One region of the Streptomyces sp. M92 genome, then DNA from elsewhere that is predicted to be linked to it. Evidence: riboswitches for the same ligand, from Rfam matches in the RefSeq annotation. Region 1 holds a riboswitch; the other holds the start of a gene.

The links. A riboswitch is a leader RNA that binds a small molecule or an ion and turns the genes downstream of it on or off. The one in region 1 is predicted to bind glycine.
Region 2: another riboswitch for glycine. It lies ahead of gcvP (aminomethyl-transferring glycine dehydrogenase); the one in region 1 lies ahead of gcvT (glycine cleavage system aminomethyltransferase GcvT).

What each region holds. Positions count from the first base shown of each region.
Region 1 covers NZ_CP101137.1:3,370,402-3,385,856, reverse strand. Annotated here, with positions in the region: gene M6G08_RS15460 (TioE family transcriptional regulator) at 1-363, opposite strand, end outside; gene M6G08_RS15455 (erythromycin esterase family protein) at 422-1,651, shown strand; gene M6G08_RS15450 (trimeric intracellular cation channel family protein) at 1,653-2,312, opposite strand; gene M6G08_RS15445 (dipeptide ABC transporter ATP-binding protein) at 2,394-3,719, opposite strand; gene M6G08_RS15440 (ABC transporter ATP-binding protein) at 3,755-4,852, opposite strand; gene M6G08_RS15435 (ABC transporter permease) at 4,849-5,847, opposite strand; gene M6G08_RS15430 (ABC transporter substrate-binding protein) at 5,956-7,755, opposite strand; gene M6G08_RS15425 (ABC transporter permease) at 7,826-8,833, opposite strand; gene M6G08_RS15420 (enhanced serine sensitivity protein SseB C-terminal domain-containing protein) at 9,149-9,946, opposite strand; gene M6G08_RS15415 (enhanced serine sensitivity protein SseB) at 10,138-10,905, opposite strand; gene M6G08_RS15410 (AAA family ATPase) at 10,985-11,653, opposite strand; glycine riboswitch at 11,834-11,927, shown strand; glycine riboswitch at 11,928-12,044, shown strand; gene gcvT (glycine cleavage system aminomethyltransferase GcvT) at 12,088-13,206, shown strand; gene gcvH (glycine cleavage system protein GcvH) at 13,318-13,695, shown strand; gene glyA (serine hydroxymethyltransferase) at 13,711-14,973, shown strand; gene M6G08_RS15390 (L-serine ammonia-lyase) at 15,077-15,455, shown strand, end outside.
Region 2 covers NZ_CP101137.1:6,796,640-6,812,094, forward strand. Annotated here, with positions in the region: gene M6G08_RS31385 (hypothetical protein) at 69-236, shown strand; gene M6G08_RS31390 (PadR family transcriptional regulator) at 303-977, opposite strand; gene M6G08_RS31395 (PhzF family protein) at 1,136-1,945, shown strand; gene M6G08_RS31400 (CPBP family intramembrane glutamic endopeptidase) at 1,992-2,819, opposite strand; gene M6G08_RS31405 (glutamate-cysteine ligase family protein) at 2,899-4,416, opposite strand; gene M6G08_RS31410 (hypothetical protein) at 4,964-5,548, shown strand; gene M6G08_RS31415 (DUF5999 family protein) at 5,825-6,028, shown strand; gene M6G08_RS31420 (DUF1707 SHOCT-like domain-containing protein) at 6,183-6,779, opposite strand; gene M6G08_RS31425 (TOBE domain-containing protein) at 6,928-7,323, shown strand; gene modA (molybdate ABC transporter substrate-binding protein) at 7,521-8,345, shown strand; gene modB (molybdate ABC transporter permease subunit) at 8,342-9,151, shown strand; gene M6G08_RS31440 (ABC transporter ATP-binding protein) at 9,148-10,287, shown strand; gene M6G08_RS31445 (TOBE domain-containing protein) at 10,315-10,734, shown strand; gene gcvP (aminomethyl-transferring glycine dehydrogenase) at 10,829-13,714, opposite strand; glycine riboswitch at 13,892-13,987, opposite strand; gene M6G08_RS31455 (PRC-barrel domain-containing protein) at 14,136-14,513, shown strand; gene M6G08_RS31460 (DNA polymerase IV) at 14,579-15,455, opposite strand, start outside.

The DNA.
Region 1 (15,455 bases):
CGGGGCGGGCGCGGACGTCAGGTCGCGCAGCGCGCGCTCCACCGCCCACAGGGTCCGCCGGTCGGTGAGGAGCTGGGCGTGGCTCTCGTCGATGAGCCGGAACGCCTCCCCCTCCGCGTCCCGGTTCACGGCCCGCATGACCGACGCCGCTCTCTGGTGGCCGTGCCCCGGCACCAGGGCGAGGAAGGCGCCGAGGGCGCGCGCGTGCAGCGGGGTGTAGGTGCGGTATCCGCTGTCCGTGCGACCGGCGGCCGGGAGGATGCCGGACTCCTCGTAGTTCCGGACGGCCTGCGTGGACAGACCGTGACCGCGCGCCAGATCCACCGGGCGCAGCTGTTCACCACTTTTAAGGTTACGGACCACCGAGTCGACGTTACCGCTGAGAAGTCTCCACCGAAAGTTCAACGATAGCGTTGAACGCATGGCTGACGACATCAAGGACACCGCCCGTGCCGTCGAGGCCGCCGCCCTCATGGAGCTGCTGCCGGCCCGGCCCCGGATGCTCGCGCTGGGCGAGCCGACCCATGGCGAGGAGCTGCTGCTCGACGTGCGCAACGAGCTGTTCCGGCGACTGGTCGAGGAGGAGGGCTACCGGACGATCGCGCTCGAGAGCGACTGCCTGGCCGGGCTGGTCGTCGACGACCACGTCACCTCGGGCACCGGCACGCTCGACGAGGCCATGGAGCGCGGGTTCAGCCACGGGTGGGGCGCGTCCGCCGCCAACCGCGAACTGGTGCGCTGGATGCGGGCGTACAACGAGGGACGGCCCGCCTCCGAACGCGTCCGCTTCGCCGGTTTCGACGGCCCGCTGGAGATCACCCACGCCGAGAGCCCGAGGCCGGCCCTCACCGCCCTGCACGCCTGCCTCGCGGACCGGGTGGACGCCGGTCTGCTCCCCTGCACCCGGGAGACGCTGGACCGCCTGCTGGGCGCGGACGGACAGTGGACGGAACCCGCCGCGATGACGGACCCGGCCCGGTCGGTGGGGCGGTCGGCCGAGGCCCGGGAACTGCGGCTGCTCGCCGACGACCTGGTGTCGCTGCTCGACGAGCAGGCGCCCCGGCTGCTCGCGGCGGACTCGCCAGAGGGCCGGGAGAGCCTGGAGCGGGCGCTCCTGTACGGACGTACCGCCACCGGCCTGCTGCGCTACCACTCCTGGATGGCCGACCCCTCACCGGTCCGCATGAACCGGCTGCTGGGCCTGCGGGACCGGATGATGGCGGAGAACCTGCTCGCGCTCGCCGACCGGGGCCCGGTGCTCGTGTACGCCCAGAACGCCCACCTCCAGCGGGAGAAGAGCAGCATGCGGATGTGGCAGGGGCCGGTGGAGTGGTGGGGTGCCGGTGCGCTGGTGAGCGCGCGGCTCGGCGGGGAGTACGCCTTCGTCGCCACGGCTCTCGGCACCATCCGGCACCGGGGCGTGGACATCCCGCCGCCGGACACCCTCGAAGGGCGCCTGTACGCCCTCCCGCGGGACCGCTGCCTCGTCGACGCCGCCCGGCTGGCCGCCGCCCTCGGTGACCCGGCGCCCGCTCCCCGCGAGTCCCCCTGGTTCGGCTACGCGCCGCTCGCCCCGGACCACCTGCCCTCGATCGACGGCGTGCTCTTCGTCAAGGACCTGCCGCGCGAGGACGTCCCGCACCGCCCGTGACTCACTCCCCCTCCGCCACGGCCGACCGCCGGTTCCAGGCGCGCGGTGCCCGCCAGTGGAAGCGCAGGGCGAGCAGGCGCAGGACGAAGGCGGTGACCACCGCGAGCCCGGTGGTGAACGGGGTGAGGGCCTCGTAGCGGATGCAGAGGGCGACCATGGTGGCGCCGACGATCGCGGGGACGGCGTACAGGTCGCGGTCCCAGCGCAGCAGCGAGGGCACCTCGTTGGCGAGGACGTCCCGCAGCACGCCGCCGCCCACGGCGGTGGCCAGGCCCAGACAGGCGGAGGCGGTCAGGCCCAGCCCGTAGTCGTAGGCCTTGGTGGTGCCGGCGACGCAGAACAGGCCGAGGCCCGCCGCGTCGAAGACGTTCACGCCGGTCTGGAGGCGCTCCACGTGCGGGTGGAGGAAGAAGACCAGCGCGGTGGCGAACAGCGGGGTGACGAAGTACCCCAGGTCCGTGAAGGCGGCGGGCGGTACGGCGCCGATGACCAGGTCCCGGAAGAGTCCCCCGCCCAGCGCGGTGACCTCGGCGAGGACGGCGATGCCGAACACGTCGAAGTTCTTGCGTACGGCCAGCAGCGCGCCGGAGATGGCGAAGACGAAGATGCCGACCAGGTCAAGCGTGTGCTGGACGGTGGGGGTGAAGAGTTGCTCGTACACCCTGCCATTCTCACCTGCCGCCGAGCCCCCGCCTTGCAAACGAAGGCGGGGGCTCGGCGGCGCGGCAGGGGCTCCGCAGGGTCACTTCTCCTTGGCGGGAGACTCCTCGTCGGTGTCCTCATCGGGGTCCTGGGCGCTCTCGGCGGCCTCGGCACCCTTCGCGTCCGGTTCCGGAGCCTCGTCCCCGGACTCGGCCTCCGGGGTCTCGGGGACCTCCGGGGTCTCGGTGGTCTCCGAGGTGTCCACGTCCACGGCCACCGCCGCCGAGGTCCGGGCCGACTCCGCGAGCGCGTCCTCGGTGACCAGCTCCGCCGCCTCCTTGGCGTCGGAGAGCAGGACGACGTCCTGCGGGGCCTGGTCCTCGAAGTTCTCCGGGTGGTGGCAGGCGACCTGCTGACCGGGCCGCAGTTCCTTCAGCGGCGGCTCGGTCGTCCGGCAGACCTCCGTCGCCTTCCAGCACCGGGTGTGGAAGCGGCAGCCGCTCGGCGGGGAGATCGGCGAGGGCACGTCGCCCTTGAGCAGGATGCGCTCGCTCTTGGCGCCGCGCCGCGCCGGGTCCGGGATCGGGACCGCCGACATCAGCGCCTTGGTGTACGGGTGCATCGGCGACTTGTAGAGCAGGTCGCGGTCGGCCAGCTCCATGATCTTGCCGAGGTACATCACCGCGATCCGGTCCGAGACGTGCCGGACCACGGACAGGTCGTGCGCGATGATCACGTACGTCAGGCCCAGCTCCTGCTGGAGGTCGTCGAGGAGGTTCACGACCTGGGCCTGGATCGACACGTCGAGCGCGGAGACCGGCTCGTCGGCCACGACCAGCTTGGGGTTGAGCGCGAGCGCGCGGGCGATGCCGATGCGCTGGCGCTGACCGCCGGAGAACTCGTGCGGGTAGCGGTTGTAGTGCTCGGGGTTGAGACCGACCACCGACAGCAGCCGCTGGACCTCCTTCTTGACCCCGCCCTCGGGCTGGACGCCCTGGAGCTTGAAGGGGGCGCTGACGATCGTGCCGATGGTGTGGCGCGGGTTCAGCGACGAGTACGGGTCCTGGAAGATCATCTGCACGTCGCGGCGCAGCGGGCGCATGCCGCCGACCCCGAGGTGGGTGATGTCCTTGCCCTCGAACTCGACCTTGCCGGCCGTCGGCTCCAGCAGCCGGGTGATCAGCCGGCCCATGGTCGACTTGCCGCAGCCCGACTCGCCCACGACGCCGAGGGTCTCACCGGAGCGGACCTCGAAGTCGATGCCGTCGACGGCGCGCACCGCGCCGACCTGGCGCTGCAGCAGGCCCTTCTTGATCGGGAAGTGCTTCTGCAGCCCGGTCACCTTCAGCAGCGTCTCGCCACGGGCGGCGCCCTTGGTGAGGGTGGCAGTGCCTGCCGAGCCGTCGCTCTGTGCGGGGATGGTCACCGCTTCGTCCTCTGCCTTTGCCTTTGCTTCGTCGCTCACAGCTTCGGCGCAATCTCTTCGGTCCAGATCCGCTCCCGCTGCTCCTGCGACATGTGGCAGGCGGCCCAGTGCTTGCTGCCGACCTCGGTCAGCTCGGGGCGGACCGTGCGGGTGACGTCGTCCCCCGGCACGTCGGCGTACGGGCAGCGCGGGTTGAAGGCGCAGCCGGACGGGAGGTTGATCAGGGAGGGCGGGGAGCCCTTGACCGGGGTGAGGCGTTCCTGCTGGTCGCGGTCGAGCCGCGGCATCGAGCCGAGCAGGCCCCAGGTGTAGGGGTGCCGGGGCTCGTAGAACACCTTCTCCGCCGGGCCGCGCTCGACGCAGCGGCCGCCGTACATCACCAGGAGGTCGTCGGCCAGCTCGGCGACGACGCCCAGGTCGTGGGTGATGACGATGACCGCGGAGCCGAACTCCTTCTGCAGGTCCCGGATCAGGTCGAGGATCTGCGCCTGGACGGTCACGTCCAGGGCGGTGGTCGGCTCGTCCGCGATGAGCAGCTCGGGGTTGTTGACCAGCGACATCGCGATCATCGCGCGCTGGCGCATACCGCCGGAGAACTCGTGCGGGTAGCTGTCCACCCGCTTGTCCGGCTGCGGGATGCCGACGCGGTCGAGCATCTCCACCGCGCGGCGCTTGGCGGTCTTCTTGTCCACGTCGTGGTGGATGCGGTACGCCTCCACGATCTGCTGGCCGATCGTGTAGTACGGGTGCAGCGCGGACAGCGGGTCCTGGAAGATCATCGCCATCTCGCGGCCGCGCAGCTTGCGCACGTGGTCCGGGTCGGCGGAGAGCAGCTCGGTGCCGTCCAGCCAGATCTCGCCGGAGAGCTGGGCCTTGCGCTTGCCGTACTGGCCGGCGGTGTGCAGGCCCATGATGCCGAGCGAGGTCACCGACTTGCCGGAGCCGGACTCGCCGACGATGCCGAGGGTCTTGCCCCGCTCCAGCTGGAAGCTGAGTCCGTCGACGGACTTGACCAGGCCGTCGTCGGTCGGGAAGTGCACCTTCAGGTCGCGTACTTCCAGGAAGGCGCTCGGCGCGGGCGAGGAGCCGGTGGGTTCGCCCACGGCTGCTCCGCTCTTGCTGAGGTCGGTCATGCGAGCCTCACTCGGGGGTCGATCACGGCGTACAGGACGTCCACCACGAGGTTGGCGATCAGCACCGCGAGAGAAGTGATCAGGGTGACGCCCAGGATAAACGGCAGGTCGTTGTTCTGGATCGCGTCCAGGACCTTCTGGCCGAGACCGGGGAGGCTGAACGTCGTCTCGGTGAGGATCGCGCCGCCCATGAGGGCGCCGAGGTCCATGCCGAGCATGGTGAGCAGCGGGGTCAGCGTCGACCGCATGGCGTGCTTGCGGATGACGACCGGTTCCCTCAGGCCCTTGGCGCGCGCGGTGCGGATGTAGTCCTCGCCGAGGATCTCCATCATGGTGGCCCGGGTGATCCGGGCGTACATCGCGGCGTACAGGAAGGCCAGGGTGACCCAGGGAAGGATCATGCCGCCGAGCCAGCCGGTGAGGCTGTCCTCCAGGGGCACGAACTGGCCGTCGATCCAGCCCAGGCCGTAGGAGAAGACCGCCAGGCTGAGCAGACCGGTGAAGTAGATGGGGAGGGAGACGCCCGCGAGCGCGACGATCATCGCGCCGCGGTCCCACAGGGTGCCCCGCTTGAGCGCGGAGAGCACACCGGCGGCGAGGCCGAAGATCAGCCAGAGCACGGCGGCACCGAGAGCGAGGGCCAGGGTCACCGGGAAGCGATCGGTCAGCACCGGCCAGACGGCCTGCTCGGTCTTGAAGGAGTACCCGAAGCACGGCGCGGTGCAGTTGGTCACGTCGCCGCCGGAGGCGTAGGTGCGCCCCACGAAGATGCCCTTGATGAACTCCCAGGCCTGGACGACGACCGGGTCGTCGAGGCTCAGCTTCTGCCGCACGGCCTCGACGGCGTCGGGGCCGGCCTGCTTGCCCACGTAGTTCAGGGCGATGTCGACGCCCGCCCACTTGGGGACGAGGAAGAAGATGCAGAAGACCACCAGGATGATGACCACCAGCATCACTGCGGCGGCGAACAGCCGCCTGATGAGGTAAGCGAGCACAGCGTGCGGCCCGCCGCGGACCGCGGACCACCGGAGATCGTCCGGTGGTCCGCGGTCACGCCGCGCCGGCCTTCACCTGCCTTTCGTGCCGTACGGCGGGTGTGCCGGTTACTTCTTCGGGTTCTTCAGACCGAGGTTGACGAAGTCGTACATACCGCTGTAGCCGTCGGTGGTGTACACGTTCGCCAGGTTGTCCGAGCGCCAGTTGATGAACTTCTCGAAGACGAAGGGCAGGTAGTACCCGCCCTCCATCACCTTGTGGTTGATCTCCGTGGCGATCTTGGCCTTGCCGGCGTCGTCCAGCTCGGTCAGGTAGTCGGCGAACAGGCCGTCGATCTCCTTGTCCTTGATCAGCGCGTAGTTGTTGTTGGCGCTCTCAAGGATGTAGTCGCTGTGCCACAGCGGCAGACCGTAGCCCTGGACGGACGGGAAGTCCGGACCCCAGCCCATGATGATGACGCCGTAGCCCTTCTTGGCCACGTTGGAGGGGCTGCCGATGACGCTGGCGATCTGCGAGCCGTCGTACTGCTCGATCTCGAGGTCGATGCCGACCTTCTTCAGCGACGCCTGCATCGACTCGGCCGTGGCGACCTCGACCGGCTTGTTGTTGCGGACGGCGATCTTGCTCTTGAAGCCGTTGGGCTGGCCGCAGGCCTTCAGCTCTTCCTTGGCCTTCTCGACGTTGCCCTTCTTGTTGGCACCGGCGATCTCGTACGGGTCGTACTTCTGGCCCTCGGAGCCCGGGACGGACGGCGGCAGCATGTTGGTGCCGATGTCGCCGCCGGCCACCGGGCCGCCGCGCGCGGTCTGCAGCGAGACGTGGTCGGCGCCGTAGATCATGGCCTTGCGGCAGTGGATGTTGTCGAACGGCTTCACGTTCGTCGCGAAGGTCGCGTAGCGGATGTAGCCGGAGACCGGGTTGTCCAGGTTCTCCTTGTGCTCATTCAGGGCGGTGGTGCGGCCCTGCGGGGACAGACCGGTCTGGGCGAGGTCCAGGTCGTAGTCACCCGCGATGAGACGGGCGTCCAGGTCGTTGGCGTTGGAGAAGAACTTGATCGTGATCTTGTCCGGGTACGCCTTGCGGACCGGGTCCGAGTCCTGGTTCCACTCGGTGTTGCGGACCAGGGTGAGGTCCTTGCCGGGGTTGTAGGACTCGAACTTGTACGGGCCCGAGGAGAACGGGTGCAGGCCGTACTTGGACTTGGTGTCCTTGTCCTGGCGGACCGGGGACGCCGAGGTCAGCGCCAGCATCTCCTCGAAGTCCGAGTTGGCCTTCGGCAGCTTGAAGACGATGGTCTTGTCGTCCGGCGTCTCGATGGCCTTCAGACCCAGCTTGTCCTTGGACTTGTCCTTGTACGGACCCTGGTACTCGTCCTTGGGGTCGAGCACCTCCTTGAGGTACGTCGGACCACCCGACAGCACGTCCTGCGCCCAGACGCGCTCGATGCCGTACTTGACGTCCTTGGAGGTGATCGGCTTGCCGTCCTCCCAGGTGATGCCGTCACGCAGGGTGTACGTGTAGGTCTTGCCGTCGTCGGAGACCTTGGCGAGACCGGTGGCGAGGTCGGGGGTGACCTCGGCGCCCGCCTTGCCCGGCTCCGTCTTGTTCGTGACGAGCTGGCGGCTGTAGTAGCGGGAGAAGTTCCACATGAAGCCGTAGTAGCCGCGCGTGGTGTCCCACGAGTCGGCGTCCTGCGTGCTCGCGAACTTCAGGGTGCCGCCCTTCTTGGCCGCGGAGGCCTGGGCGACCTTGTTGTTGGCCGCGTCGAAGCCGGGCGCGCCGTTCTTCGAGCCGCCCTTGCTCTCGTCTCCGCCGCCGCCGCACGCCGCCGTGGTCAGCAGCGCGGCGACCACTGCGGCAGCGGCCAAAGCCTGCTTGCGCCGCCCTGAGGTGCGTTGGGTAGTCACGATCTCGGATCCTCCGGATTAGATGAGAGACCCCGTGCAGGTGCCACGGGTCGCTTTACGGAACGGCAGGTCAGCGGGAACCCTTCGGGTCCAGCGCGTCGCGTACGCCGTCACCGAAGAGGTTGAAGGCAAGAACGGTGATGAAGATCGCCACACCCGGGATCACCATGTACATGGGATCCGACTTGTAGTAGTCGATCGCGCTCGACAGCATCTGCCCCCAGGACGAGGTGGGCGGCTTGACGCCCACGCCCAGGAAGCTGAGTGCGGCCTCGGTGAGGATGTTGGTCGGGATCATCATCGTGGTGTAGACGATGATCGGCGCGACCAGGTTGGGCAGCAGTTCCTTGAACAGGATGTAGAAGCGTCCGGCACCCAGGGACCGGGCCGCCTCGACGTACTCCCGCTCGCGCATGGAGAGGGTCTGGCCGCGGACCACACGGCCGATGTAGGGCCAGCCGAAGAAACCGATCACCAGGATCATCATGAGCAGGCGGACGCCGGTGCCGCTGAGGCCCAGCATGCTGTCCGGCATGACCGAGACCAGCGCGATGATGAAGAGCAGCTGCGGGAAGGCCAGCAGGCCGTCCATGATCCGGCTGATGAGGGCGTCGACCCAGCCGCCGAAGAAACCGGCCAGGACGCCGAGGACGGTACCGATGATCACGGCCACGATCGCGGACAGGAAGCCGACGAGGAGCGAGATCCGGGCGCCGTGGACGATGCGGGCGAAGATGTCGCGGCCGTTGACGGGCTCGACGCCCAGCCAGTGCTCGCCGCTCATGCCGCCCAGGGAGCCGGTGGGCGTGCCGAACAGCGGGTCGATCAGGTCCTCGTGGAACTCGTTGGGGTCCTGGCCGTAGAGCGAGGTGATCAGGGGCGCGAAGATCGCGACCACGATGAGGAAGAGCACGACGATGCCACCCGCGAGGGCCAGCTTGTCCCGCTTCAGGCGCTCCCAGGCGATGCGGCCGAGGGAACGCCCCTGAACCGCCTTGGCCTCGGTGCCGGCAACCGCCGCTTCCTCGGCCGCGCTCGGGGCCGCCTCCGCGGTCGGCTCGTGCAATGGTGCCGTCATCTGGCAGGGACCCCTCTCAACCGGCGGTAGCCGGCCCGCACTTGCCGCTGTAGCGGCGTGATCAGTCCGTCGTACACAGGGGCGAACAACCACCCCTTGGTGCGGGAGTCTTCAACGCTTTGGCGATCTGTAGCCAGACTTGACGGGGAATGGATGCGCAACCGTGATGCTGTTCGAGGTGTTCCGTTATCCGGACAGTGGGTAACGGGGGTCGGACGAGGACGAGTTGGGGCATCGACGACACAGTGGTGCCATACGTCCTCGTCTACGCGCGAAGATGTCCGCCCACCGCGGGCGGGAGGAGCCACCGGGCGGTCAGTACCGGCCCTGCGCCGGAGGGTATCCGTACCCGCCCGCCGGCGCCTGTGCGGGGGCGGCCACGTGGGCTTCGCGGTCGTAGAACGGGCGGGCATTGGCACGCAGCCACATGGCGACCGGGTCGTGGGCGTCGGTCATCGCGACGGTCGACACGGGCAGCCCGTCCGGGACCGCGCCGACGGACTGCTGCATCATGGCGCGCACCGCGTCGACGGCCGGCGGGGAGGTGTCGTACACGTCGAGGCCGATGGCGAGATAAGGCGCCCCGAGCGCCGGCTGCACCCAGGCGCGGCGCAGCGCGCGGACCGCGGGGGTGCGGTGGGCGTTCTGCGCGAGCAGGGCGTAGAACTGCGGGATCTCGATGGCCGGTTCGGACAGCCGCAGGGGACCGGCGGGCTGGCGGTCCAGGCCGGAGGCGATGCGGCGCAGGTCGAGCCAGGGGACGCCGACGCCGCCGCCGGGGGCGTGCGGGTTGAGCCACAGGCCGTAGTGGTCGGGGTAGAGGGCGCGGGCCGCTTCGAGTCCGTCGACCACCTCGTACGACCGGTTCCAGCCGCTGGCCGACAGCTCCTGGGCGGAGGTGACGCAGGGGGCGTACCCGTAGCCGTCGACCTCCATGTTCCCGTACTGGGCGTCCGGGGATCCGGCTTGGCCGTGCCAGAGCAGCATCCAGACCTGGCCGGACGTGGGGGTGGCGAGCGCGCGGAGCAGGGACTCGTAGGCGTCGTAGCGCCCCGGGGTCACCTGGCGCAGCATGTGCTCGACCTGTCCGGTCGTGGTGCCGCTGGCGCTCACGCGTATCGCCCCTTCGAGAAGTTCCCCGGTTGTGAACCCAGCTTAAGGCTCCGCCGGGTGCGGGACGCCTATGTGCTCGGGGGGGTGCTGTCCGTTGGCGGGTGCGGGTCCGGTTGTGGCTGGGCGCGCAGTTCCCCGCGCCCCTGGGGCGGCTGCCCTGACCGGCGTCCGGACGTCCCGTAGATCGCTTCTTACAAGTCCCGGTCGTAGAACGGGTGGACGTTCGTGCGCAGCCAGTCGCAGACCGGGTCCTGGGCCGCCTCCAGGAGGACCAGGTTGACCTGGGTCTTCAGGGGGGCCTTGGCTAGGGCCCGGCCGAGGGCCTCCAGGGGGAGGGTGCGGGCGTCGCCCTCCCAGTGGGTGAGTTCGACGCCTACGAAGACCACCGGGTCGGCGGTCTCGATGGCGGCCATGCAGCGGCGGGCGGTGCGGACGACGCCGGTCGCGGCGAACTCGGCGGAGGCGGCGGCCAGGAAGTCCACCGGGTCGTCCTGCCAGTCCGGCTCGAAGAGGCGGACCCGGCCGCCGGACGCGGGCCCGTCCAGCGGGGTGCGGCCGGCCCGGCACAGCTCGGCCACGGCGGGCGGCGGCAGCGGGATGCCGACGACGCCGTCCGGGTTGACGGCGATGCCGACCTGCGGGGGCAGGCCCCGGGCGAACTCCGCGGCCGGGGCGACGGTGTACGCCATCTGCGCGCCGGCGACCTGGCGGAACTGCTCCTCGGAGCTGAACACCGGGACGTAGGCCTGGCCGTCGATCTCCAGCGAGGGCAGGTCGAGGGGACCGCTGTGCGGGCCGCCGCCGTTCGGCAGGGGTATCCACAGGAAGCTGCGGCCGAGCACCTCCACGATCCGGCCGCCGGCCGACGGGACGCCGAGGGAGGCGGACAGCACCTCCTCCAGCTCGTTGCCGGGCCACCCGCCGTGCGGGTGGGGGTGTGCCTGTGCCGGAAAGTCCATCTGTCCGCCTACCGCCTGCCTGGTACCGCTGCTGTGGCTGAAAAGGCTAACCCTTTCGGGTGTGCGGTCCTACGGTGCGTCACCCGGTGAACGCGATCCGGTGGAGGGTGTCGGCCGCGGCCCGGTCCAGCAGGACGGCCGAGGTGCAGCCCGCGGGCAGGGTGCCCTCGGTCACCGCGCGCAGCAGGCGGGTGCTGGCCGTGCGGTGCCGCAGGAACGCGTACCGCGACACGCCCCGGCCGCGCTCCCGCTGGCCGGCCAGCGCCTCGTCGGCGTCGACGTCGAGGAGCAGCAGGTGCAGGGTGCCCTCGCGGCGGCGGGCCTCGCGGGCCAGCCAGGCGCGCACCCAGGACTGTGTGCCGCAGTCGTGCACGACGACGCCCTCGCCGGAGCGCAGCGCGCTGCGCAGTCCGGCGTAGTGGGCGAGGCGGACGAGGGGGCGGTAGAGGGCGTACGGCAGGAAGCGCGGCATGCGGCGGTCCCAGCGGTCGCGGGTGTCCTGGGAGTCGATACGCCGGCCGCGCACGGTGCGCTCCATCAGCGTGGACTTGCCGCTGCCGGGCAGGCCGGTGATCACCACCAGGTCCCGGGGCCCGAAGAGCAGGGCGTGCGGGCTGCGGCCGTCGCGGTCCCTCAGGTCGCGGACGACGGGTGCGGGCAGTTCGGCGCACGCCTGAGGTGCCGGGGCGGCGGGCTGCTTGGGCAGCGCGAGACCCGAGGTGGCGGCGTACGCCGTGGTCCTGTTCACCGTGATCGTCCTCCCCTGGGGCGGTTCACGAGTTCCCATCCCCGTCGAGTGTAAAGAGAAGGTAATGCGCAGGTCTCGCGTTTTCGTGCGCTTACTGCCACAGGCCGGTTACAGATCACGGTCTGCCCAGGGATCGGCCGGGCGTGCAATGATGGCGGCGCCAACTGCATACCGGCCGTTTGAATCCGCGCGGGAGAGTCCCCGGCCGCGCCGGGGCGCCGAAGGAGCAAGTCCCTCCCTTGAATCTCTCAGGCACCGTTACCGCGCGGGCGAGGCACATCTGAAAAGCGGGCCGCCCTGACACGGCGGCCCCACCCAAGGTGCAAGCCCTGATCGCCGTACTCCGGTGGTCGTGGCGAACCTCTCAGGTTCCGATGACAGATGGGGAGGAACGACCTCGCCCGTGCCGTCCTGTCCTGGGAGACGACCGACCGATGAGCAGCACAGAACTCCGCCGTACCGCGCTCGATGCCACGCATCGCGCGCTTGGCGCGACGATGACCGACTTCGCCGGCTGGGACATGCCCCTGCGCTACGGCTCCGAGCGCGACGAGCACGTCGCGGTGCGCACCCGGGCCGGGCTCTTCGACCTCTCGCACATGGGTGAGATCACCGTCACCGGTGCGCAGGCCGCCGAGCTGCTGAACTACGCGCTGGTCGGCAACATCGGCAGCGTGAAGCCGGGCCGCGCCCGCTACACCATGATCTGCCGCGAGGACGGCGGCATCCTGGACGACCTGATCGTCTACCGGCTCGACGACACCGAGTACATGGTGGTCGCCAACGCCTCGAACGCCCAGGTCGTACTCGACGCGCTGGCCGAGCGGGCCGCCGGCTTCGACGCCGAGGTGCGCGACGACCGGGACGCGTACGCGCTGCTGGCGGTGCAGGGCCCGGAGTCCCCGGGCATCCTCGGGTCGCTCACCGACGCCGACCTGGACGGCCTGAAGTACTACGCCGGCCTGCCCGGCACCGTCGCGGGCGTCCCGGCGCTCATCGCGCGCACCGGCTACACCGGCGAGGACGGCTTCGAGCTGTTCGTGAAGCCCGAGCACGCCGTCGAGCTGTGGCAGGCGCTGACCGAGGCGGGCGAGGGCGCCGGGCTGGCCCCGTGCGGCCTGTCCTGCCGGGACACGCTGCGCCTGGAGGCGGGCATGCCGCTGTACGGGCACGAGCTGACGACCGCGCTGACGCCCTTCGACGCCGGGCTCGGCCGGGTGGTGAAGTTCGAGAAGGAGGGCGACTTCGTGGGGCGCGCCGCGCTGACCGAGGCCGCCGAGCGCGCCGCTTCGGAGCCTCCCCGCGTCCTGGTCGGCCTGGTCGCCGGGGGCCGCCGGGTCCCGCGCGCCGGGTACCAGGTCGTCGCCGGCGGCGAGGTGATCGGCGAGGTCACCTCCGGTGCGCCCTCCCCGACGCTGGGCAAGCCGATCGCCATGGCGTACGTCGACCCCGCGCACGCGGCGCCGGGCACCGAGGGTGTCGGCGTGGACATCCGGGGCAGCCACGAGCCCTACGAGGTCGTGGCGCTGCCGTTCTACAAGCGCCAGAAGTAGACACTGGGCGGCGGGACCTTCGCCGTCCCGCGCGCGTTCTCGCTGATCACCAGCGGTTTCCGTAGTCCCCCCCTTCATCAGCACTCCCCCGCGTACAGGAGAATTCAGGCCATGAGCAACCCCCAGCAGCTGCGTTACAGCAAGGAGCACGAGTGGCTGTCGGCCGCCGAGGACGGCGCTTCGACGGTCGGCATCACGGAGCACGCGGCCAACGCGCTCGGTGACGTCGTCTTCGTCCAGCTCCCCGAGGTCGGCGACTCGGTGACCGCGGGCGAGACCTGCGGCGAACTGGAGTCCACCAAGTCGGTCTCCGACCTGTACTCCCCCGTCTCCGGCGAGATCACCGAGGTCAACGAGGACGTCGTCAACGACCCGTCGCTGGTGAACTCCGCGCCCTTCGAGGGCGGCTGGCTGTTCAAGGTGCGGATCACGGACGAGCCGGCCGACCTGCTCTCGGCCGACGAGTACACCGCCTTCACCGCCGGCTGAGGAGACACGGACCGCATGTCGCTTCTGAACACACCCCTGCACGAGCTCGACCCCGACGTCGCCGCCGCCGTCGACGCCGAGCTGGACCGCCAGCAGTCCACCCTCGAGATGATCGCCTCCGAGAACTTCGCGCCGGTCGCGGTCATGGAGGCCCAGGGCTCGGTCCTCACCAACAAGTACGCCGAGGGCTACCCGGGCCGCCGCTACTACGGCGGCTGCGAGCACGTCGACGTGGTCGAGCAGATCGCCATCGACCGGGTCAAGGCGCTTTTCGGCGCCGAGCACGCCAACGTGCAGCCGCACTCGGGCGCCCAGGCCAACGCGGCCGCGATGTTCGCGCTGCTCAAGCCGGGCGACACGATCATGGGTCTGAACCTCGCCCACGGCGGGCACCTGACCCACGGCATGAAGATCAACTTCTCCGGCAAGCTCTACAACGTGGTCGCCTACCACGTCGGCGACGACGGCCAGGTCGACATGGCCGAGGTGGAGCGCCTCGCCAAGGAGAACAAGCCGAAGCTGATCGTGGCCGGCTGGTCGGCGTACCCGCGCCAACTGGACTTCGCCGCGTTCCGCAAGGTCGCGGACGAGGTCGGCGCCTACCTCATGGTCGACATGGCGCACTTCGCCGGTCTGGTCGCGGCGGGCCTGCACCCGAACCCGGTTCCGCACGCCCACGTCGTGACCACCACCACCCACAAGACGCTGGGCGGCCCGCGCGGCGGTGTGATCCTCTCCACGGCCGAGCTGGCCAAGAAGATCAACTCCGCCGTCTTCCCCGGTCAGCAGGGTGGCCCGCTGGAGCACGTGGTGGCCGCGAAGGCCGTCGCCTTCAAGGTCGCCGCGAGCGAGGACTTCAAGGAGCGCCAGGGCCGTACGCTGGAGGGTGCCCGCATCCTCGCCGAGCGCCTGGTGCGGGACGACGCGAAGGCGGCGGGCGTCTCCGTCCTGACCGGCGGCACGGACGTCCACCTGGTCCTGGTCGACCTCCGCGACTCCGAGCTGGACGGACAGCAGGCCGAGGACCGTCTCCACGAGGTCGGCATCACGGTCAACCGCAACGCCGTCCCGAACGACCCGCGTCCGCCGATGGTGACCTCCGGTCTGCGCATCGGTACGCCGGCCCTGGCGACCCGCGGCTTCACGGCCGAGGACTTCGCCGAGGTCGCGGACGTGATCGCCGAGGCGCTGAAGCCGTCCTACGACGCCGAAGCCCTCAAGGCCCGGGTGAAGGCCCTGGCCGACAAGCACCCGCTGTACCCGGGTCTGAACAAGTAGACACCGCGTGCGCACGGGGGTGCCGTGCCCGTCACGAGCGGGCACGGCACCCCGCCCCCCCGAAGCACCACCTCTGCACCACCCCCGTTCTGAGGAGTCCCCCGTGGCCATCTCGGTCTTCGACCTGTTCTCGATCGGCATCGGCCCGTCGAGCTCCCACACGGTCGGCCCGATGCGCGCGGCCCGCATGTTCGCCCGCCGCCTGCGGGGCGAGGAGCTGCTGGGCTCCGTCGCCTCGGTCCGCGCCGAGCTGTACGGCTCGCTCGGCGCCACCGGCCACGGCCACGGCACGCCCAAGGCGGTGCTGCTCGGCCTGGAGGGCGACTCGCCCCGCACCGTGGACGTGGAGACGGCCGACGACCGCGTCGAGACGATCAGGTCGTCCGGCCGCATCAGCCTCCTCGGCGAGCAGGAGATCGCCTTCTCCTACGACGACGACATGGTCCTGCACCGCCGCAAGGCCCTCCCCTACCACGCCAACG
Region 2 (15,455 bases), 3.4 Mb from region 1:
CCGCTTTCCCGGGCAACCGAAGCGTACCTCCGCGGGTCAACAGGACTATGAGGAGCAGCTGCTGGCTCGTGGCCCTGCCCGCCGTCGACGGCAGGCAGTACGTCTACCGGGTGTACGCCCCCGAGGAGGCGCTGCTCGCCGACCTGTTCTGGGAGGCGTGGCACTGCCACGACGAGAGCGCCTTCCCGCGCGCGTGGGATCTCTTCGACGCGGCGGTGATACGGCGGGTCGGCTGAGGGCGCCCGCACCGCCCGTGCCCCGCGGATCACTCCGCGGGGCACGGGGCGGACGAGGTGTGCCGATCAGTCCTCGTCGGCGAGGATCAGGTACAGCTTCTTGCGGGCGTCGCCGATGACGGCGAGCGCCTTCTCCCGCTGCTCCTTGCTGCCGGTCTTCCAGACCTGGCCGAAGGCCTCCAGCAGTCCGAAGCCGGCCTGCCGGATCTCACTCAGCGCCTCCCAGTCGACACCCCGCGAGGCTTCCTCCCAGGGTGCCTCGGGGCCCTCTTCCGCAGCGGAGCGGCCGGCCTCGGTGAGCGCGAAGAGCTTCTTGCCGCCCTCGCTCTCGCTGGCGATCAGGCCCTCGTCCTCCAGCAGCTGGAGGGTCGGGTACACCGAGCCGGGGCTGGGCTTCCACGCCCCGCCGCTGCGCTCGGCGATCTCCTGGATCATCTCGTAGCCGTGCATCGGGCGGTCCTTCAGCAGGGCCAGGATCGACGCCCGTACGTCTCCGCGCCGGGCCCTGCCCCTGGGTCCGCCGCGACCCCGGCCGCCCCAGGGACCTCCGTGACCGAACCCGGGCCCGAAGGGGCCGCCGGGGCCTCCGCCGGGACCGCCCGGGCCGAAGGGGCCGAAGGCGGCACGGCGGCCGTCGTATCCCTCGAAGCCCTCGAAACCACCCCGGCCACCCCGGCCGCCGAAACCGCCGTGCGCGCGGCCGTGTCCACCGTGTCCGTGCTCGTATCCGTGCTTGTGCATCGCGATCACTCCCACTCGGTCATTGTCAGTCGTTGATCTGTCGCGAACTGTTCGCGATGCTTCAACGATATATCGGAAGCTATCGACTGGCAAGCATCGGTCCAGAACTTGCGGATTGGCCTTGGTCCACGGCTTCGGCGGGCGTCTAGCGTCGGGGCATGCGCATCCGAATCGTCGACGCCTTCACCGACCGCGCCTTCGCCGGCAACCCCGCGGGCGTCCTGCTCCTCGACGCCTTCCCGGACGACGACCGGCTCCAGAACATCGCCCTGGAGGTCAACCACGCCGAGACCGCCTTCGCCCACCGGCTGCCCGAGGGCGGCGACGCCGACTGGGCGCTGCGCTGGTTCACGCCGGCCACCGAGGTGGCGATGTGCGGCCACGCGACGCTCGCCACGGCACACGTCCTGCGCGCCACCGGCGCCCACGAGGGCCCGGTGCGGTTCGCCACGCACAGCGGGGTCCTCGTCGCGTCACCGGGCGAGGACGGCTCGATCACCCTGGACTTCCCGACCGCACCGCTCACTCCGGTCGACGCCCCGGCGGGGGTCGCCGAAGCCCTGGGCGCCGAGCCCCGCGCGGTCCTCGACACCGGGCCGAACCTCGGGGACCTGCTGGTCGAGGTGGCCGACGAGAAGACCGTCCGCGGTCTGACCCCGGACCACAAGGCCCTGGCCGCGCACTCCGAGCGTGGCATCATCGCCACCGCCCGTGCGGAGGATCCCTCCCGCGGCTACGACTACGTCTCCCGGTGCTTCTTCCCGAACGTCGGCATCGACGAGGACCCGGTCACCGGCAGCGCCCACACGGCCCTCGCCCCCTACTGGTCCCGGCGCCTCGGTCGCCCGGACCTCACCGGGCTCCAGGCCTCGCCCCGCTCCGGCCGAGTCCGCACGGAGCTGCGCGGCGAGCGCACGCTGCTGGGCGGCCGGGCGGTGACGGTGATCGAGGGCGAGCTGCTGGCGTGACGCGGTGGAGGGGACGGGCACGGTCGCCCCGGCCCCCTCCTCGCCTTCAGGCCGTCGGCAGCCAGTCCACCTTCCCGGCCAGCAGCGCGTAGCCCACGAAGGCACCGATGTCGAGCAGCGAGTGCGCCACCACCAGCGGACCCACGCGCCCCCACCGGCGGTAGAGGTACACGAACACCACGCCCATCACCATGTTGCCGACGAAGCCGCCGATGCCCTGGTAGAGGTGGTACGACCCGCGCAGCACCGAACTGGCCGCCAGCGACGCGCCCGGACTCCAGCCGAGCTGGTCGAGCCGGCGCAGCAGGTAGCCGACGACGATGACCTCCTCCAGGACGGAGTTCTGCACCGCCGAGAGGACCAGTACGGGGTACTTCCACCAGACGTCCGGCAGCGCCTCGGGTACCACGGTGAGGTTGAAGCCGAGGCCCCGGGCGGCCAGGTAGAAGGCGATGCCGGTGCTGCCGATGACGGCCGCGATCACGGCCCCCCGGCCCAGGTCCGGCCACGGACGGGTGCGGTCGAAGCCCAGCGTGCGCAGGCCGCGCCCTTCGCGCAGCAGGAAGTGGGCGACGAGGGCGACCGGGACGAGGGCCGTGGTGATCCCGAAGAGCTGCCAGGCGAGATCCAGCCAGGGACGGCCGGGCGCGGCGGAGGCGTTGAGGGTGGCCGCCTGGTCCTTGAGTCCGCCGGGCCGGGTGACCGAGCCGATGAAGCTGATGAGGGCGGACACTCCGCTCGCGCCGAGCGAGAGCGCCAGGACGAGCAGCGTCTCGTCACGCAACGTGCGTCGTGAGAGCCCCTCCTGGGGAGCGGGCTCCCCCGGAACTGGCTTGTGAGGGAACGTATCGTCCACCGGGCCCGCCTCCGCCATGCACACCTGCCTCCAGCTGGGACGTCACAGCTTGCCCGATCAGTATGAGGCGGGGCGCGGCGGGGTACGGCCGGTGGGCTCAGCCGGTCGGCACGGGTTCCGGCAGCCCGATCGGCCACCGGTGCACGGGGTCGCCCTCGCGCATCAGCTCGACGTAGCGGCGGGTCGTGGCGGCCAGCGCCTCCTCCCGGGACAGGCCGGCCTCCAGCGCCCGGTGGAAGGTGGCCGCCTGCCAGGACGCGCCGTTGACCCGGCGCCGGCACCGCTCCTCGATCACGCCGAGATACAGGTCGCGGTCGGCGGGCTCGATGCCCCACGCGTCCAGACCGGCCTCGGCGAGCGGCAGCAGTTCGTCGCGGACGAGGACGGCGGCGTCGACCTCGGTGGTGCCGCCCAGCCGTCCGCGCCGGGGCCACTCGAAGCGGGCCTCGATGCCGTGCCGGCACGCGGCCTCGAAGTTGGCGGCGGCGGCCTCGAAGGGCAGCCGGTGCCACAGCGGCCGGGGCTCCTCGGCGAGCGCGCGCACGACGCCGTAGTAGAAGGCCGCGTTGGCGATGACGTCGGTGACGGTGGGCCCGGCGGGCAGGACGCGGTTCTCCACCCGCAGGTGCGGGACGCCGTCGGCGATGTCGTAGACGGGCCGGTTCCAGCGGTAGACGGTGCCGTTGTGCAGGACGAGTTCGGACAGGGAGGGGACGCCGCCCGCGTCCAGGACCTCCAGCGGGTCCTCGTCGTCGCAGATCGGGAGCAGGGCCGGGAAGTAGCGCCGGTTCTCCTCGAACAGGTCGTACGCCGAGGTGACCCATCGCTCGCCGAACCAGGTGCGCGGGCGGACGCCCTGGGCCTGGAGCTCGGGCGGACGGGTGTCCGTGGACTGCTGGAACAGCGGGGGCCGCGACTCGCGCCACAGCTCGCGGCCGAACAGGAAGGGCGCGTTGGCACCGACGGCGATCTGCGCGGCGGTGACCGCCTGGGCGGCGTTCCACACGGCCGCGAAGCGGTCCGGGGTGACCTGGAGGTGCAGTTGCACCGAGGTGCAGGCGGCCTCGGGAGCGATGGACTTCGAGGTGCACGTCAGGCGCTCCACCCCCTCGATGTCGAGGGTGAAGTCCTCGCCGCGGGCGGCCACGATCTGCTCGTTGAGCAGGGCGTAGCGGTCGACGGCGGAGAGATTGGACGAGACCAGGTCGTCGCGGTCCAGCGTCGGCAGAATGCCGATCATCGCGATTCCCGCGTCGACCTCGCCGGACTTGCGGTCCGCATATGCCAGCGACGTACGGATCTCCTCGGCGAGACGGTCGAATACCCTGCCGCCCAGCCGGTGGGGAGCGATGTTGACTTCCAGGTTGAACATGGCGAGTTCTGTTTGGAAGTCACGACTGGCGATGCGTTCCAGGACTTGCGCATTCAACATTTTCGGCATCCCGTCGGTACCGACGAGATTCAATTCGATCTCCAGCCCCATCAGGTTCTTCGGGCGGTCGAACCGCTTCTCCGCCAGGAGTCGCTCCAGGCCCGTCAGGCACCGCTGGAGCTTCTCGCGGTAGCGCTGGCGATCGGACAGGTCGAACTGACCTGCCACGACCTTCTCCCCCATGGAGGCGTCCCTTCTCGGAGCGGTGTGTCGAAGATCCGGCCGCCGGCGACCGGTCAGGATGGATGATGCCCAGCCGAAGCGATCGATAACGTCCCCGTACCGGCCCGCAAGCGCTACGCTGGGCCGCTGTGACCGGTGGCACATTCACCGGGCATGACGTCTCCAGCAGTTTCCCGGCGCGGCAACTCGTGAAAAACGCCGACGACAATTGGCCGACCGCTCGGTGAACATTTTCCGAGGTCACTGCCGTACACCCGGTCCGAAATCCGGAGAATTCCCTCGTATCGACGGCCGAATGCAGCCTTGAACGGGTTCCCGGAATCGGCTAGCGGAAACACAGTCTGAACGCATGTCGTATAAACTCCGCGGACAAGGCAGTTGACCGGCGCCCACGGTCGCTGGATCCTGCCGCCGAACCGAGGTGCGGCAGGTCCCACCCACTTCCCGGTTCCCGGACCCCGGTCCCTGCCTTCCCAGCCCCGTGAGCCGACACCGTCGTCCGCCCCGCCCTCGCGCCACCGTGCCTTCGAATGAGAGGCGACCCATCATGCCCCTGCGTGTCCCCCCGGCCCCCGCGCCCGCCCTGCGTTCCGTTCTCACCGCCCTCTCCTCTCCCACCGCCGTCCGTGAGGCCCGGACGCCCTCCCTGCTCGGCGCGCAGGGACCCGTCACACCCGAACTGCCGCTGCCCGTGCACGTCCTGGACCGGATCACCGCGGAGGGCGTGACGGCGACCCGGCTGACCGGGTGGCGCTTCCTCATCCGGTGCGGCGACCGGGCCGTGGCGGCGGCGGAGACCATGCTGACGCCCGACGGCTGGGCGTTCTCGCACTTCTTCGAAGGCCCCTACGTCACCTCGACCGAGCGCGCGCTGCGCCAGGCCGAGACGGTGCCCCAGACCTGCCAGCCGCGCCTGCTGTCGGTACCCGGCCTGTACATGCTCACGCTCTGGCTGCACGGCGACACCACGGCGGACGCCACCGCAGGACACCCCGCGGCCACCGACCTGCTGGTGCCGCTGGCACCGGCGCCTCCCGGCATCGCGGCCCACCGGCCGCACCGGGTCGCCGACCTGCTCCCGGTCCTCACGCACCGGGTGACGCCGACCCGGCTGCTGCGCTCCCCTGCCTGACCCGGACGCCTCCCTCGCACCCGCGCGGACTAGCCCCTTTCGGCCATGCCGAACCACCCGAAGGGACAGTGCAGTTGAAATGAACCGTCCGCGCGGGTGACGCGTCATCAACCTGTGAGAAGCGGTACCGCGAAATCCCTGCGGATCGACGCCCGTGGGGCAACACTGGGTTCGGACCGACCGGAACAACGGGGGGCGGCCTTGAACGACGTTTCACGCCGCGGGACAGACAACACAGCGCACTCACCCATCACAACAGACCGAGAGACCCCACCCATGTGTCAGCACCAGCCACCGTGCCCGTCAGCCGACTCCGCCGACCGGGAATCCGCCCGCCTCGTGGCGCACCACCCGGAGCAGGGCTGGAGCCTGCTGTGCAACGGCGTCGTCCTCTTCGAGGACACCGGTGAGCTCCTGCCGGACGGCCGGATCATCGCGCCGCACCGCCCCGTCGGTGCGGGCCTGATGACCGCCGCCTGAACACCCGCCGGGCGGTACGGCACCACTCCGCCCGGTGCACCCGGGGCCGGCCCGCGGACACGTCGCCCGCGCACCGGCCCCGACGCGTGTCCGGAGCTGATCACTTCGCGTAGCCCCGCGAGCGGCCCCCGGAGCGAGCGCCTTCGTCTTCGGCCTACGCCCGCCTCCCGAACCGGCGGCGCGGCGCACGCACCACGACCTGCCCCCAACTGATCTCCCCCGTGACCTCCACCCGCAGCACCACGGGCGCCCCGGCGCCGACGGCCCTCGCCACCTTCACCTCGGCGTAGTCGGCCCGCAGCCCGTCGGTGTCCACCACGATCCCGGGGCGGGTGAGCAGCTTGAGCGCGCCGGTGCGCATGTCGAGGTCGATGTGGAGGGTGTCATGGGTGATGACGGCGCGGGTGAGGTCCAGCGTGACCTCGCCCCAGGCCGACCTGATCTCCATCCGCCGAGGCACCACCCAGTCGTCGCCGCGCCAGGTGGACGCGCCTTCCTGCTCGATGCGGACGACGTCCTTGGCCACGGGCACCGGCATCGCGGCCGACTCCACGGGGAGATCAGCGGTCAGGACGGCCAACTCGCCGAGTGTGCGGGCACCGAGAGCCGCTCCGACGCGCTCGTCGAGTTCGTCGACTGTCAGCCGGCCGTCGGCCGTGGCGGCGCTCAGCACGTCCACGACCCGGTCCCGGTCCTCGTGCGAGGCCCGGATCACGGACGCCTCACCGAGTCGTGAGGGCTGTGCCGTCATACTTCCACCCCGTTCTGCCGGGCGCCCGAGCGGACGCTCCACCGCTTCACCGTCCCAACCGTTCCACCGAGAGTAACGCTGTATCGCGTCATACCCAACGGCCGACCTCCGGCAACCCGTTCCCGCGCCGCGCCCTATCGTGACCGGCATGCAGTCCTACACCATCGGCCAGGCGGCGCGGCTGCTCGGCGTCAGCCCCGACACCGCCCGCCGCTGGGCCGACGCGGGCCGGATCACCACCCATCGGGACGACGCCGGGCGGCGGCTCGTCGACGGGCGTGACCTGGCCGCGTTCTCGGTCGAACTCGCCCGCTCCGGCGGTGCCGACGAGGAGACCCCGTTCACCTCGGTCCGCAACGCCTTCCCCGGCATCGTGACGGCGATCAAGCTCGGCGACGTCGCCGCACAGGTCGAGATCCAGGCCGGTCCGCACCGGCTGGTCTCCCTCCTGACCCGTGAGGCGGTGGAGGAGCTCGGACTCGAGGTCGGCATGGAGGCCACCGCCCGCGTGAAGTCGACGAACGTACACATCGACAGGGCCTGACCCATCCCGACCCGACGCTCCGTACGAACGCACATGCCAGCTATTACCGGCGCCCGGCTCGCTCATGCGATGCGACAGGATACTTTTCCCTGGCAGATGCGGAAGTATGATCGGCGCAACGGGGAACCCGTCGTGCGTCCGGTCAGGTCACCGGGCCCGCCGGGCTCCCGCAGGAGGACGCAGAGGGAGTGGCCGTGATGACCCGTTCGGTGCGCAGGACCCGCCGCATCCGCCGGAGCCTGCGGGCGAGCGGTGCGGGAGCAGCCGTACTGCTGGCCCTGAGCGCCTGCTCGCCGTCCACCGGCTCGGAACAAAACGCGGGCTCGGCCGGTTCCTCCGCCGACGTCTCCGGCCAGGTCACCGTGTTCGCCGCCGCCTCGCTCAAGGAGAGCTTCACGACGCTCGGCGAGACGTTCGAGCAGCGGCACCCCGGCACCGAGGTCACCTTCAACTTCGGCGGCAGCGACTCCCTCGCCGCGGGCATCACCAGCGGCGCCCCGGCGGACGTCTTCGCCTCCGCCAGTCCGAAGACGATGGCCACCGTCACCGACGCCGGGGCGACGGCCGGCGAGCCGTCCACGTTCGTCCGCAACCAGTTGGAGATCGCCACCCTGCCGGGCAACCCCGAGGGGATCTCCACCCTGGAGGACCTCACCGCCTCCGGCCTCAAGGTCGTGCTGTGCGACAAGGCCGTGCCGTGCGGCGCCGCGGCGCGGAAGGCGCTGGAGGCCGGCGGCCTCGAACTCACCCCGGCCTCCTACGAACAGGACGTCAAGGCGGCCCTGACGAAGGTCGAGCTGAAGGAGGCCGACGCGGCCGTCGTCTACCGCACCGATGTGAGGGCGGCCGGTGACAAGGTGACGGGCGTGGACTTCCCCGAGGCGGCCGAGGCCGTCAACGACTACCCGATCGCCGTCCTCGAGGACGCCCCCAACGCGGGCGCCGCGAAGGCCTTCGTCGAGCTGGTGAAGTCCGGCGAGGGGCAGCGGGTGCTGACGGACGCCGGGTTCCTGACGCCATGAGGAAGCCCGACGCCCGGAAGGCCGGCGCCCGTGCGGTGCCGGTCCCCCTGCTGGTGCCCGCGCTGGTCGGCCTGGCGTTCCTGCTGCTGCCGCTGATCGCCCTGCTGGTGCGGGCCCCGTGGAACGGTCTGCCCGAGCAGCTGGCCAGTCCGCAGGTGTGGCAGGCGCTGCGGCTGTCGCTGCTGTGCGCCACGTCGGCGACCCTGCTGAGTCTGGTCGTCGGCGTGCCCCTGGCCTGGCTGCTGGCCCGCACGGAGTTTCCCGGCCGCGGCTTCGTGCGGGCGCTGGTGACGTTGCCGCTGGTACTTCCTCCGGTGGTGGGCGGCGTGGCGCTCCTGCTGGCGTTCGGCCGCAACGGCGTCATCGGGCAGTGGCTCGACGCCTGGTTCGGGATCACGCTGCCCTTCACGACGACGGGCGTGATTCTGGCGGAGACCTTCGTGGCCATGCCCTTCCTCGTCATCAGCGTGGAGGGCACGCTGCGCGCCGCCGACCCGCGCTTCGAGGAGGCGGCCACGACCCTGGGCGCGTCCCGCTTCACCGCGTTCCGCCGGGTCACGCTGCCGCTGATCGCGCCGGGCGTCGCGGCGGGCGCCGTCCTGGCCTGGGCGCGGGCGCTGGGCGAGTTCGGGGCGACGATCACCTTCGCGGGCAACTTCCCGGGCCGCACCCAGACCATGCCGCTCGCGGTCTACCTCGCCCTCCAGAACGACCCCGCGGCGGCGATCGCCCTCAGCCTGGTGCTGCTGGCCGTCTCCATCGCCGTACTGGCCGGTCTGCGGGACCGCTGGATGAGGGCGGCATGACGGGCCGGGCGCGGGCGTCCGGCAGGCCGGACGGGGACGACATGACCGACACCGGGGAACCGGCCACCGCGCGGCCCGCCGACGGCCGCGCCGCCGGCGGCGGGCTCGACGCCCGGCTCGTGGTGGACCGCGGCACCTTCCGCCTGGACGTCACGCTGACCGCCGCGCCCGGCGACGTCGTCGCGCTGCTCGGCCCCAACGGCGCCGGCAAGACCACCGCACTGCGCGCCCTCGCCGGCCTGGCCCCGCTGACCGACGGCCACCTGCGCCTAGACGGCACCGCGCTGGACCTGACGCCGCCCGAGTCCCGGCCGGTCGGCGTGGTCTTCCAGGACTACCTGCTCTTCCCGCACCTGTCCGCCCTCGACAACGTCGCGTTCGGGCCGCGCTGCCGGGGTGCGGGCAAGGCACAGGCCCGGGCGCAGGCCGCCGTCTGGCTGGAGCGGATGGGCCTGGCCGAACACGCGGGCGCCAAGCCACGCCGCCTCTCCGGCGGCCAGGCCCAGCGCGTCGCCCTCGCCCGCGCCCTGGCCACCAACCCCCGGCTGCTCCTCCTGGACGAGCCCCTGGCGGCACTGGACGCCCGTACCCGGCTGGAGGTGCGGGCCCAGCTCCGCCGCCACCTGGCCGAGTTCGAGGCCGTCGCCGTACTGGTCACCCACGACCCGCTGGACGCCATGGTGCTGGCCGACCGGCTGGTCGTCGTCGAGCACGGCCGGGTCGTGCAGGAGGGCGGCCCCGCCGACATCGCCCGCCGGCCGCGCACCGACTACATCGCGCGACTGGTCGGCCTGAACCTGTACCGCGGGCAGGCCGACGGCCACACGGTCCGGCTGGACGCCGGCCCGGCCATCACCACCACCGAGGACCTGGCCGGTCCCGTCTTCGTGGCCTTCCCGCCGAGCGCCGTGACCCTCTACGGGGAACGCCCCGGCGGCACCAGCGCCCGCAACCTGTGGCGCTGCGAGGTCGCCGGGCTGGAGACGCACGGCGACCGGATCCGCGCGGACCTGACCGGCGAACTGCCGCTCGCCGCCGACCTCACCGCGGTCGCCGCCGCCGAACTCGGCCTCCGGCCCGGAGCGCCGGCGTGGGCGACGGTCAAGGCGACGCAGACGCACGCATACCCGGCGTAGCGGCCGCACCCGGCTACGGTGCCCTCCATGAGCCTGAGCATCCGCAACCAGCTCCCCGGCACCGTCACCGCCGTCACCCCGGGCGAGGCCATGGCGACGGTCAGGGTCCGCCTCTCGGGCGGCCAGGACATCACCGCGGCGATCACCCGGGACGCCGCCGACGATCTCTCGCCGGCCGCCGGGACCGCCGTGCGCGTCCTCGTGAAGTCGACGGAGGTCTCGCTGGCCACCGGCCGCGCGGAGGGCCTGTCCATCCGCAACCGGCTGCCGGGCACGGTCACCGCCGTCACCGCCGGCCCGGCGATGGCGTCCGTACGCGTCGCCGTCGAGGGCGCCGAACTGACCGCCGCGATCACCGCGGAGGCCGCCGAAGACCTCGGCCTCGCCGTCGGCACCCCCGTCGTCGCACTGGTCAAGTCGACGGAGGTGTCCCTGGCGACGGTGTGACCACACCCCGACAGTCCGCCCCACGACCGGCACCGGCACCGCGAAGGCCCCGTCCAGTCCCCTGCGGGGGCCGGACGGGGCCTTCGCCCCGGGCTCAGTCCTCGTACGCGTCCAGCGGCGGGCAGGAGCAGACCAGGTTCCGGTCACCGAAGGCCTGGTCGATGCGGCGCACCGGCGGCCAGTACTTGTCGGCGGCGGACACCCCGGCCGGGAAGACGGCCTCCTCGCGGGAGTAGGCGTGGTCCCAGTCGCCGCCCAGCGCGCCCGCGGTGTGCGGCGCGCCCCGCAGCGGGTTGTCGTCCGCGGACCAGGCGCCGGAGCCGACCTTCTCGATCTCCGCGCGGATGGCGATCATCGCCTCGCAGAAACGGTCCAGCTCGGCCAGGTCCTCGGACTCGGTCGGCTCGATCATCAGCGTGCCGGCCACCGGGAAGGACATCGTCGGCGCGTGGAAGCCGTAGTCGATCAGCCGCTTGGCGATGTCGTCGACGCTGACGCCGGTCGCCTTGGTCAGCGGGCGCAGGTCGATGATGCACTCGTGCGCGACCAGCCCGGCCGGGCCGGTGTAGAGCACCGGGTAGTGGGGCTCCAGGCGCTTGGCGATGTAGTTGGCGGACAGCACGGCCACCTGCGTGGCGCGCTTGAGGCCCTCGCCGCCCATCAGCCGGACGTACGACCAGGAGATCGGCAGGATGCCGGCCGAGCCCCACGGCGCCGCCGAGATCGGGCCGACGCCCGTCTGCGGGCCCGCTGCGGGCTGCAGCGGGTGGTTGGGCAGGTACGGCGCCAGGTGCGACCGTACGGCCACGGGACCGACGCCGGGGCCGCCGCCGCCGTGCGGGATGCAGAACGTCTTGTGCAGGTTCAGGTGCGAGACGTCACCGCCGAAGTGACCCGGCTTGGCGAGGCCGACCAGGGCGTTGAGGTTGGCACCGTCCACGTAGACCTGGCCGCCCGCGTCGTGCACCTGGGCGCAGATGTCGGCGACGTGCTCCTCGAAGACACCGTGCGTGGAGGGGTAGGTGATCATCAGCACGGCCAGTTCGTCGCGGTGCTTCTCGATCTTGGCGCGCAGGTCCTCGACGTCGATCTCGCCGTCCTCGGCGGTCTTGACGACGACGACCTTCATGCCGGCCATCACGGCGCTGGCGGCGTTGGTGCCGTGCGCGGAGGACGGGATGAGGCAGACGGTGCGCTGCTCGTCGCCGTTGGCCCGGTGGTAACCGCGTACGGCGAGCAGGCCGGCGAACTCGCCCTGCGATCCGGCGTTCGGCTGGAGCGAGACCTTGTCGTAGCCGGTGACCTCGGCGAGCCGCTCCTCCAGCTCACGGATGAGCGTCAGGTAGCCCTGCGCCTGCTCGGCGGGCGCGAAGGGGTGCAGCGCTCCGAACTCGGACCAGGTGACCGGCTCCATCTCGGTGGTCGCGTTGAGCTTCATGGTGCAGGAGCCCAGCGGGATCATGCCGCGGTCCAGCGCGTAGTCGCGGTCGGCGAGGCGGCGCAGGTAGCGCAGCATCGCCGTCTCGGAGCGGTGCTGGTGGAAGACCGGGTGGGTGAGGAAGTCGTCGGTGCGCAGCAGCGCCTCGGGCAGCGTCTCCTCGGTGTCCGCGTCCAGCGCCTCGATGTCGCCCTCGACGCCGAAGGCGTTCCACACGCCGCCGACCTGCGCACGGGTGGTGGTCTCGTCGCAGGCGAAGGACACGTGGTCGGCGTCGACGAGGCGCAGGTTGACGCCGTTCTCGCGGGCGGCGTGGACGATCGCGTCGGCCCGGCCGGGCACCCGCGCGGTGACCGTGTCGAAGTAGGCGCCGTGCACGATCCCGACACCGCCGGCCGCGAGGCCCGCGGCGGTGATCGAGGCGTAGCGGTGGGTGCGGCGCGCGATGGCCCGCAGTCCCTCGGGACCGTGGTAGACGGCGTACATACCGGCCATGACGGCGAGCAGCACCTGCGCGGTGCAGATGTTGCTGGTGGCCTTCTCGCGGCGGATGTGCTGCTCGCGGGTCTGCAGGGCGAGACGGTAGGCCTTGTTGCCGTCCGCGTCCACGGAGACGCCGACCAGGCGGCCGGGCAGGCTGCGGGCGAACTTCTCGTGCACGGCCATGTAGCCGGCGTGCGGCCCGCCGAAGCCCATCGGCACACCGAAGCGCTGTGTCGTACCGACGGCGATGTCCGCGCCCAGTTCGCCGGGCGAGGTGAGCAGCGTGAGGGCGAGCAGGTCGGCGGCGACGGTGACGAGGGCGCCGAGCTCGTGCGCCCGGTCGATCACCGGCTTGATGTCGCGTACGGCTCCGGAGGCGCCCGGGTACTGGATCAGGACGCCGTTGATCTCGCGCTCGGCGACCTCGGCGGGGATGCCGTCGCTCAGGTCGGCGACGACGACCTCGACGCCGGTCGGCTCGGCGCGGGTCTGGATGACGGCAATGGTCTGCGGCAGGGCGTCCGCGTCGACCAGGAACAGGCCCTTCTTGTTCTTGCCCATGCGCCGGGACAGGGCCATCGCCTCGGCGGCGGCGGTGCCCTCGTCCAGCAGCGAGGCGCCGGAGGTGGGCAGGCCGGTCAGGTCGGCGACCATCGTCTGGAAGTTCAGCAGGGCCTCCAGGCGGCCCTGGGAGATCTCCGGCTGGTACGGCGTGTACGCGGTGTACCAGGCCGGGTTCTCCATGACGTTGCGCAGGATCACCGGCGGGGTGAAGGTGCCGTAGTAGCCGAGACCGATCATGGAGTCGAGGACCTGGTTGCGGTCTGCCAGCGAGCGCAGCTCGCCCAGCACCTCGGCCTCGGAGCGGGCACCGGGCAGGTCCAGCGCTTCGGCGTTCTTGATCACATCCGGCACCGCGGCGGCCGTCAGCTCGTCGAGCGAACCGTAACCGACCTGCGCGAGCATCTTGGCCCGGGCCTCGTGGTCGGGGCCGATGTGGCGCTGCTCGAACGGCAGTGCCTGTTCGAGTTCGGTGAGCGGGGTGCGATGGGCGGTCATTGCGGAGGCCTCCTGGTCTGACGACCTTCGAGGGGCACCACGGCGCGGGTACCCGGACGGCCTCCCCCTCTGTCATCTCGACCTGAGAGCTTCACCAGGCGGGCCCGAGGGCCCTCCCGGCTTTCACCGTCGGTGAGAGCGGAAGCCGTCGACACCCGCTCTGCTTTCCAGAGTGACCTCGTCCGTGCGGTACGTGAGCCTGAGAGATTCCGGGGAGGATTTGCTCCTTCGGCGCCTCCGGTGATGTCCGGAGGACTCTCCCGCACGGGGTCAGCAGCCGCTGTCAGCGTACCAGCGAGGCCGCCGCACGGACCTTCGAGTGGCCGACCGCCTCTATGTGCTCTTTCGTAGTACTACGGATGATTTCGGCGGCTGGCGGGTCGGCTGGTGCACGACCCGGGAACGACCATGTGGAGGGCCCGTGCGTACCGAGATAGACCCGCGCAACCTGATCGGCCGCAAGGCGTTCGACCGCAACGGCACCCGGATCGGCACCGTCGACGAGGTCTACCTCGACGACGCCACCGGCGTTCCCGAGTGGGCGGCCATACGCACCGGACTGTTCAGCAGGGACGCCTTCGTGCCCCTGGAGCCGAGTGAGCTGGTGGACGGGACACTGCGCGTGCCCTTCGACCGGGCTCTGATCAAGGAAGCGCCCGACTTCGGCGTCGGCCGCCACCTCTCCCCGGAACAGGAACTGCAGCTCTACCACCACTACGGCCTCGACGTCGCCGCTCCTCCCCCGCCGCCCGACCACAACTTCGGCAAGCTGGCCGGTCAGGACAAGGAGGACGCCTGACGGCCCCTTCCGTCCCACCGCCTTGCGGCACCCGCCGTCAGGCAGCCGCCGTCAGGCAGCCGCCGTCAGCCGGAGGCCATCCGCACGGGCCCCACCGGCCCACCCCCGGCGCCCGGACCCGGACCAAGCTCCGCACCGGCGCCCGCACCCGCGCTGCCCCCCGCGTCGGGGCTCGAGCCGGTCACGGCGCCGGAACCCGGGTGATTTCCCGCGCCGGAGCCCGGGCCGGTCTCCGCTTCCGAACCCGGGCCGGTCTCCGCGCCGGCTTCCACCGGCCCCGGCCGTCCGGCGTTCCCGGGTCTTCGCGTGACCGGCGGGACCAGCGGCAGCGGGTCCGCCGGCGCCAGATCCGGATCGTCCACCGGGAAGGTCCGCACCCGGCCGGTCCCCGAGTACGGCGTCTCGAAGCGCACCGTGACCCGCCCCAGACCGCTGCCCTGCACCCACCCGTGCCCGTACTGCGTGTGCCGCACGTCGTGCCCCGCCGGCCACCGGCGCTCACCGGGTGCCGGACGGTGCTCCTCGGCGGGCTCGGCCTCGGGCTCCTCGGCGGGTTCTTCGGGCCGGTCTCCCGCCGCCTGCGCGAACAGGTCCTCCTGGGTGTAGTCGGCGAGGCCGCTGACGCCGACCCCGAGCAGCCGTACGCCGCCCGTGGTGTCCACCAGGTCCAGCAGCCGGGCCGCCGCCTCCCGCACCACCGCGGGGTCGTCCGTCGGCCCGCGCAGGGTCTCCGAGCGGGTCAGCGTGGAGAAGTCGTACCTGCGCACCTTGAGGACGATGGTCCGGCCGGACAGTCCGGAGCCGCGCAGTCGGCGCACACACCGGTCCGCCAGCCGCCGCACCTCCATGCCGACCCGGGTCCGGTCATGGATGTCGATGTCGTAGGTGTCCTCGACCGACACCGACTTGGTCTCCCGCTCGGCCACCACGGGCCGATCGTCA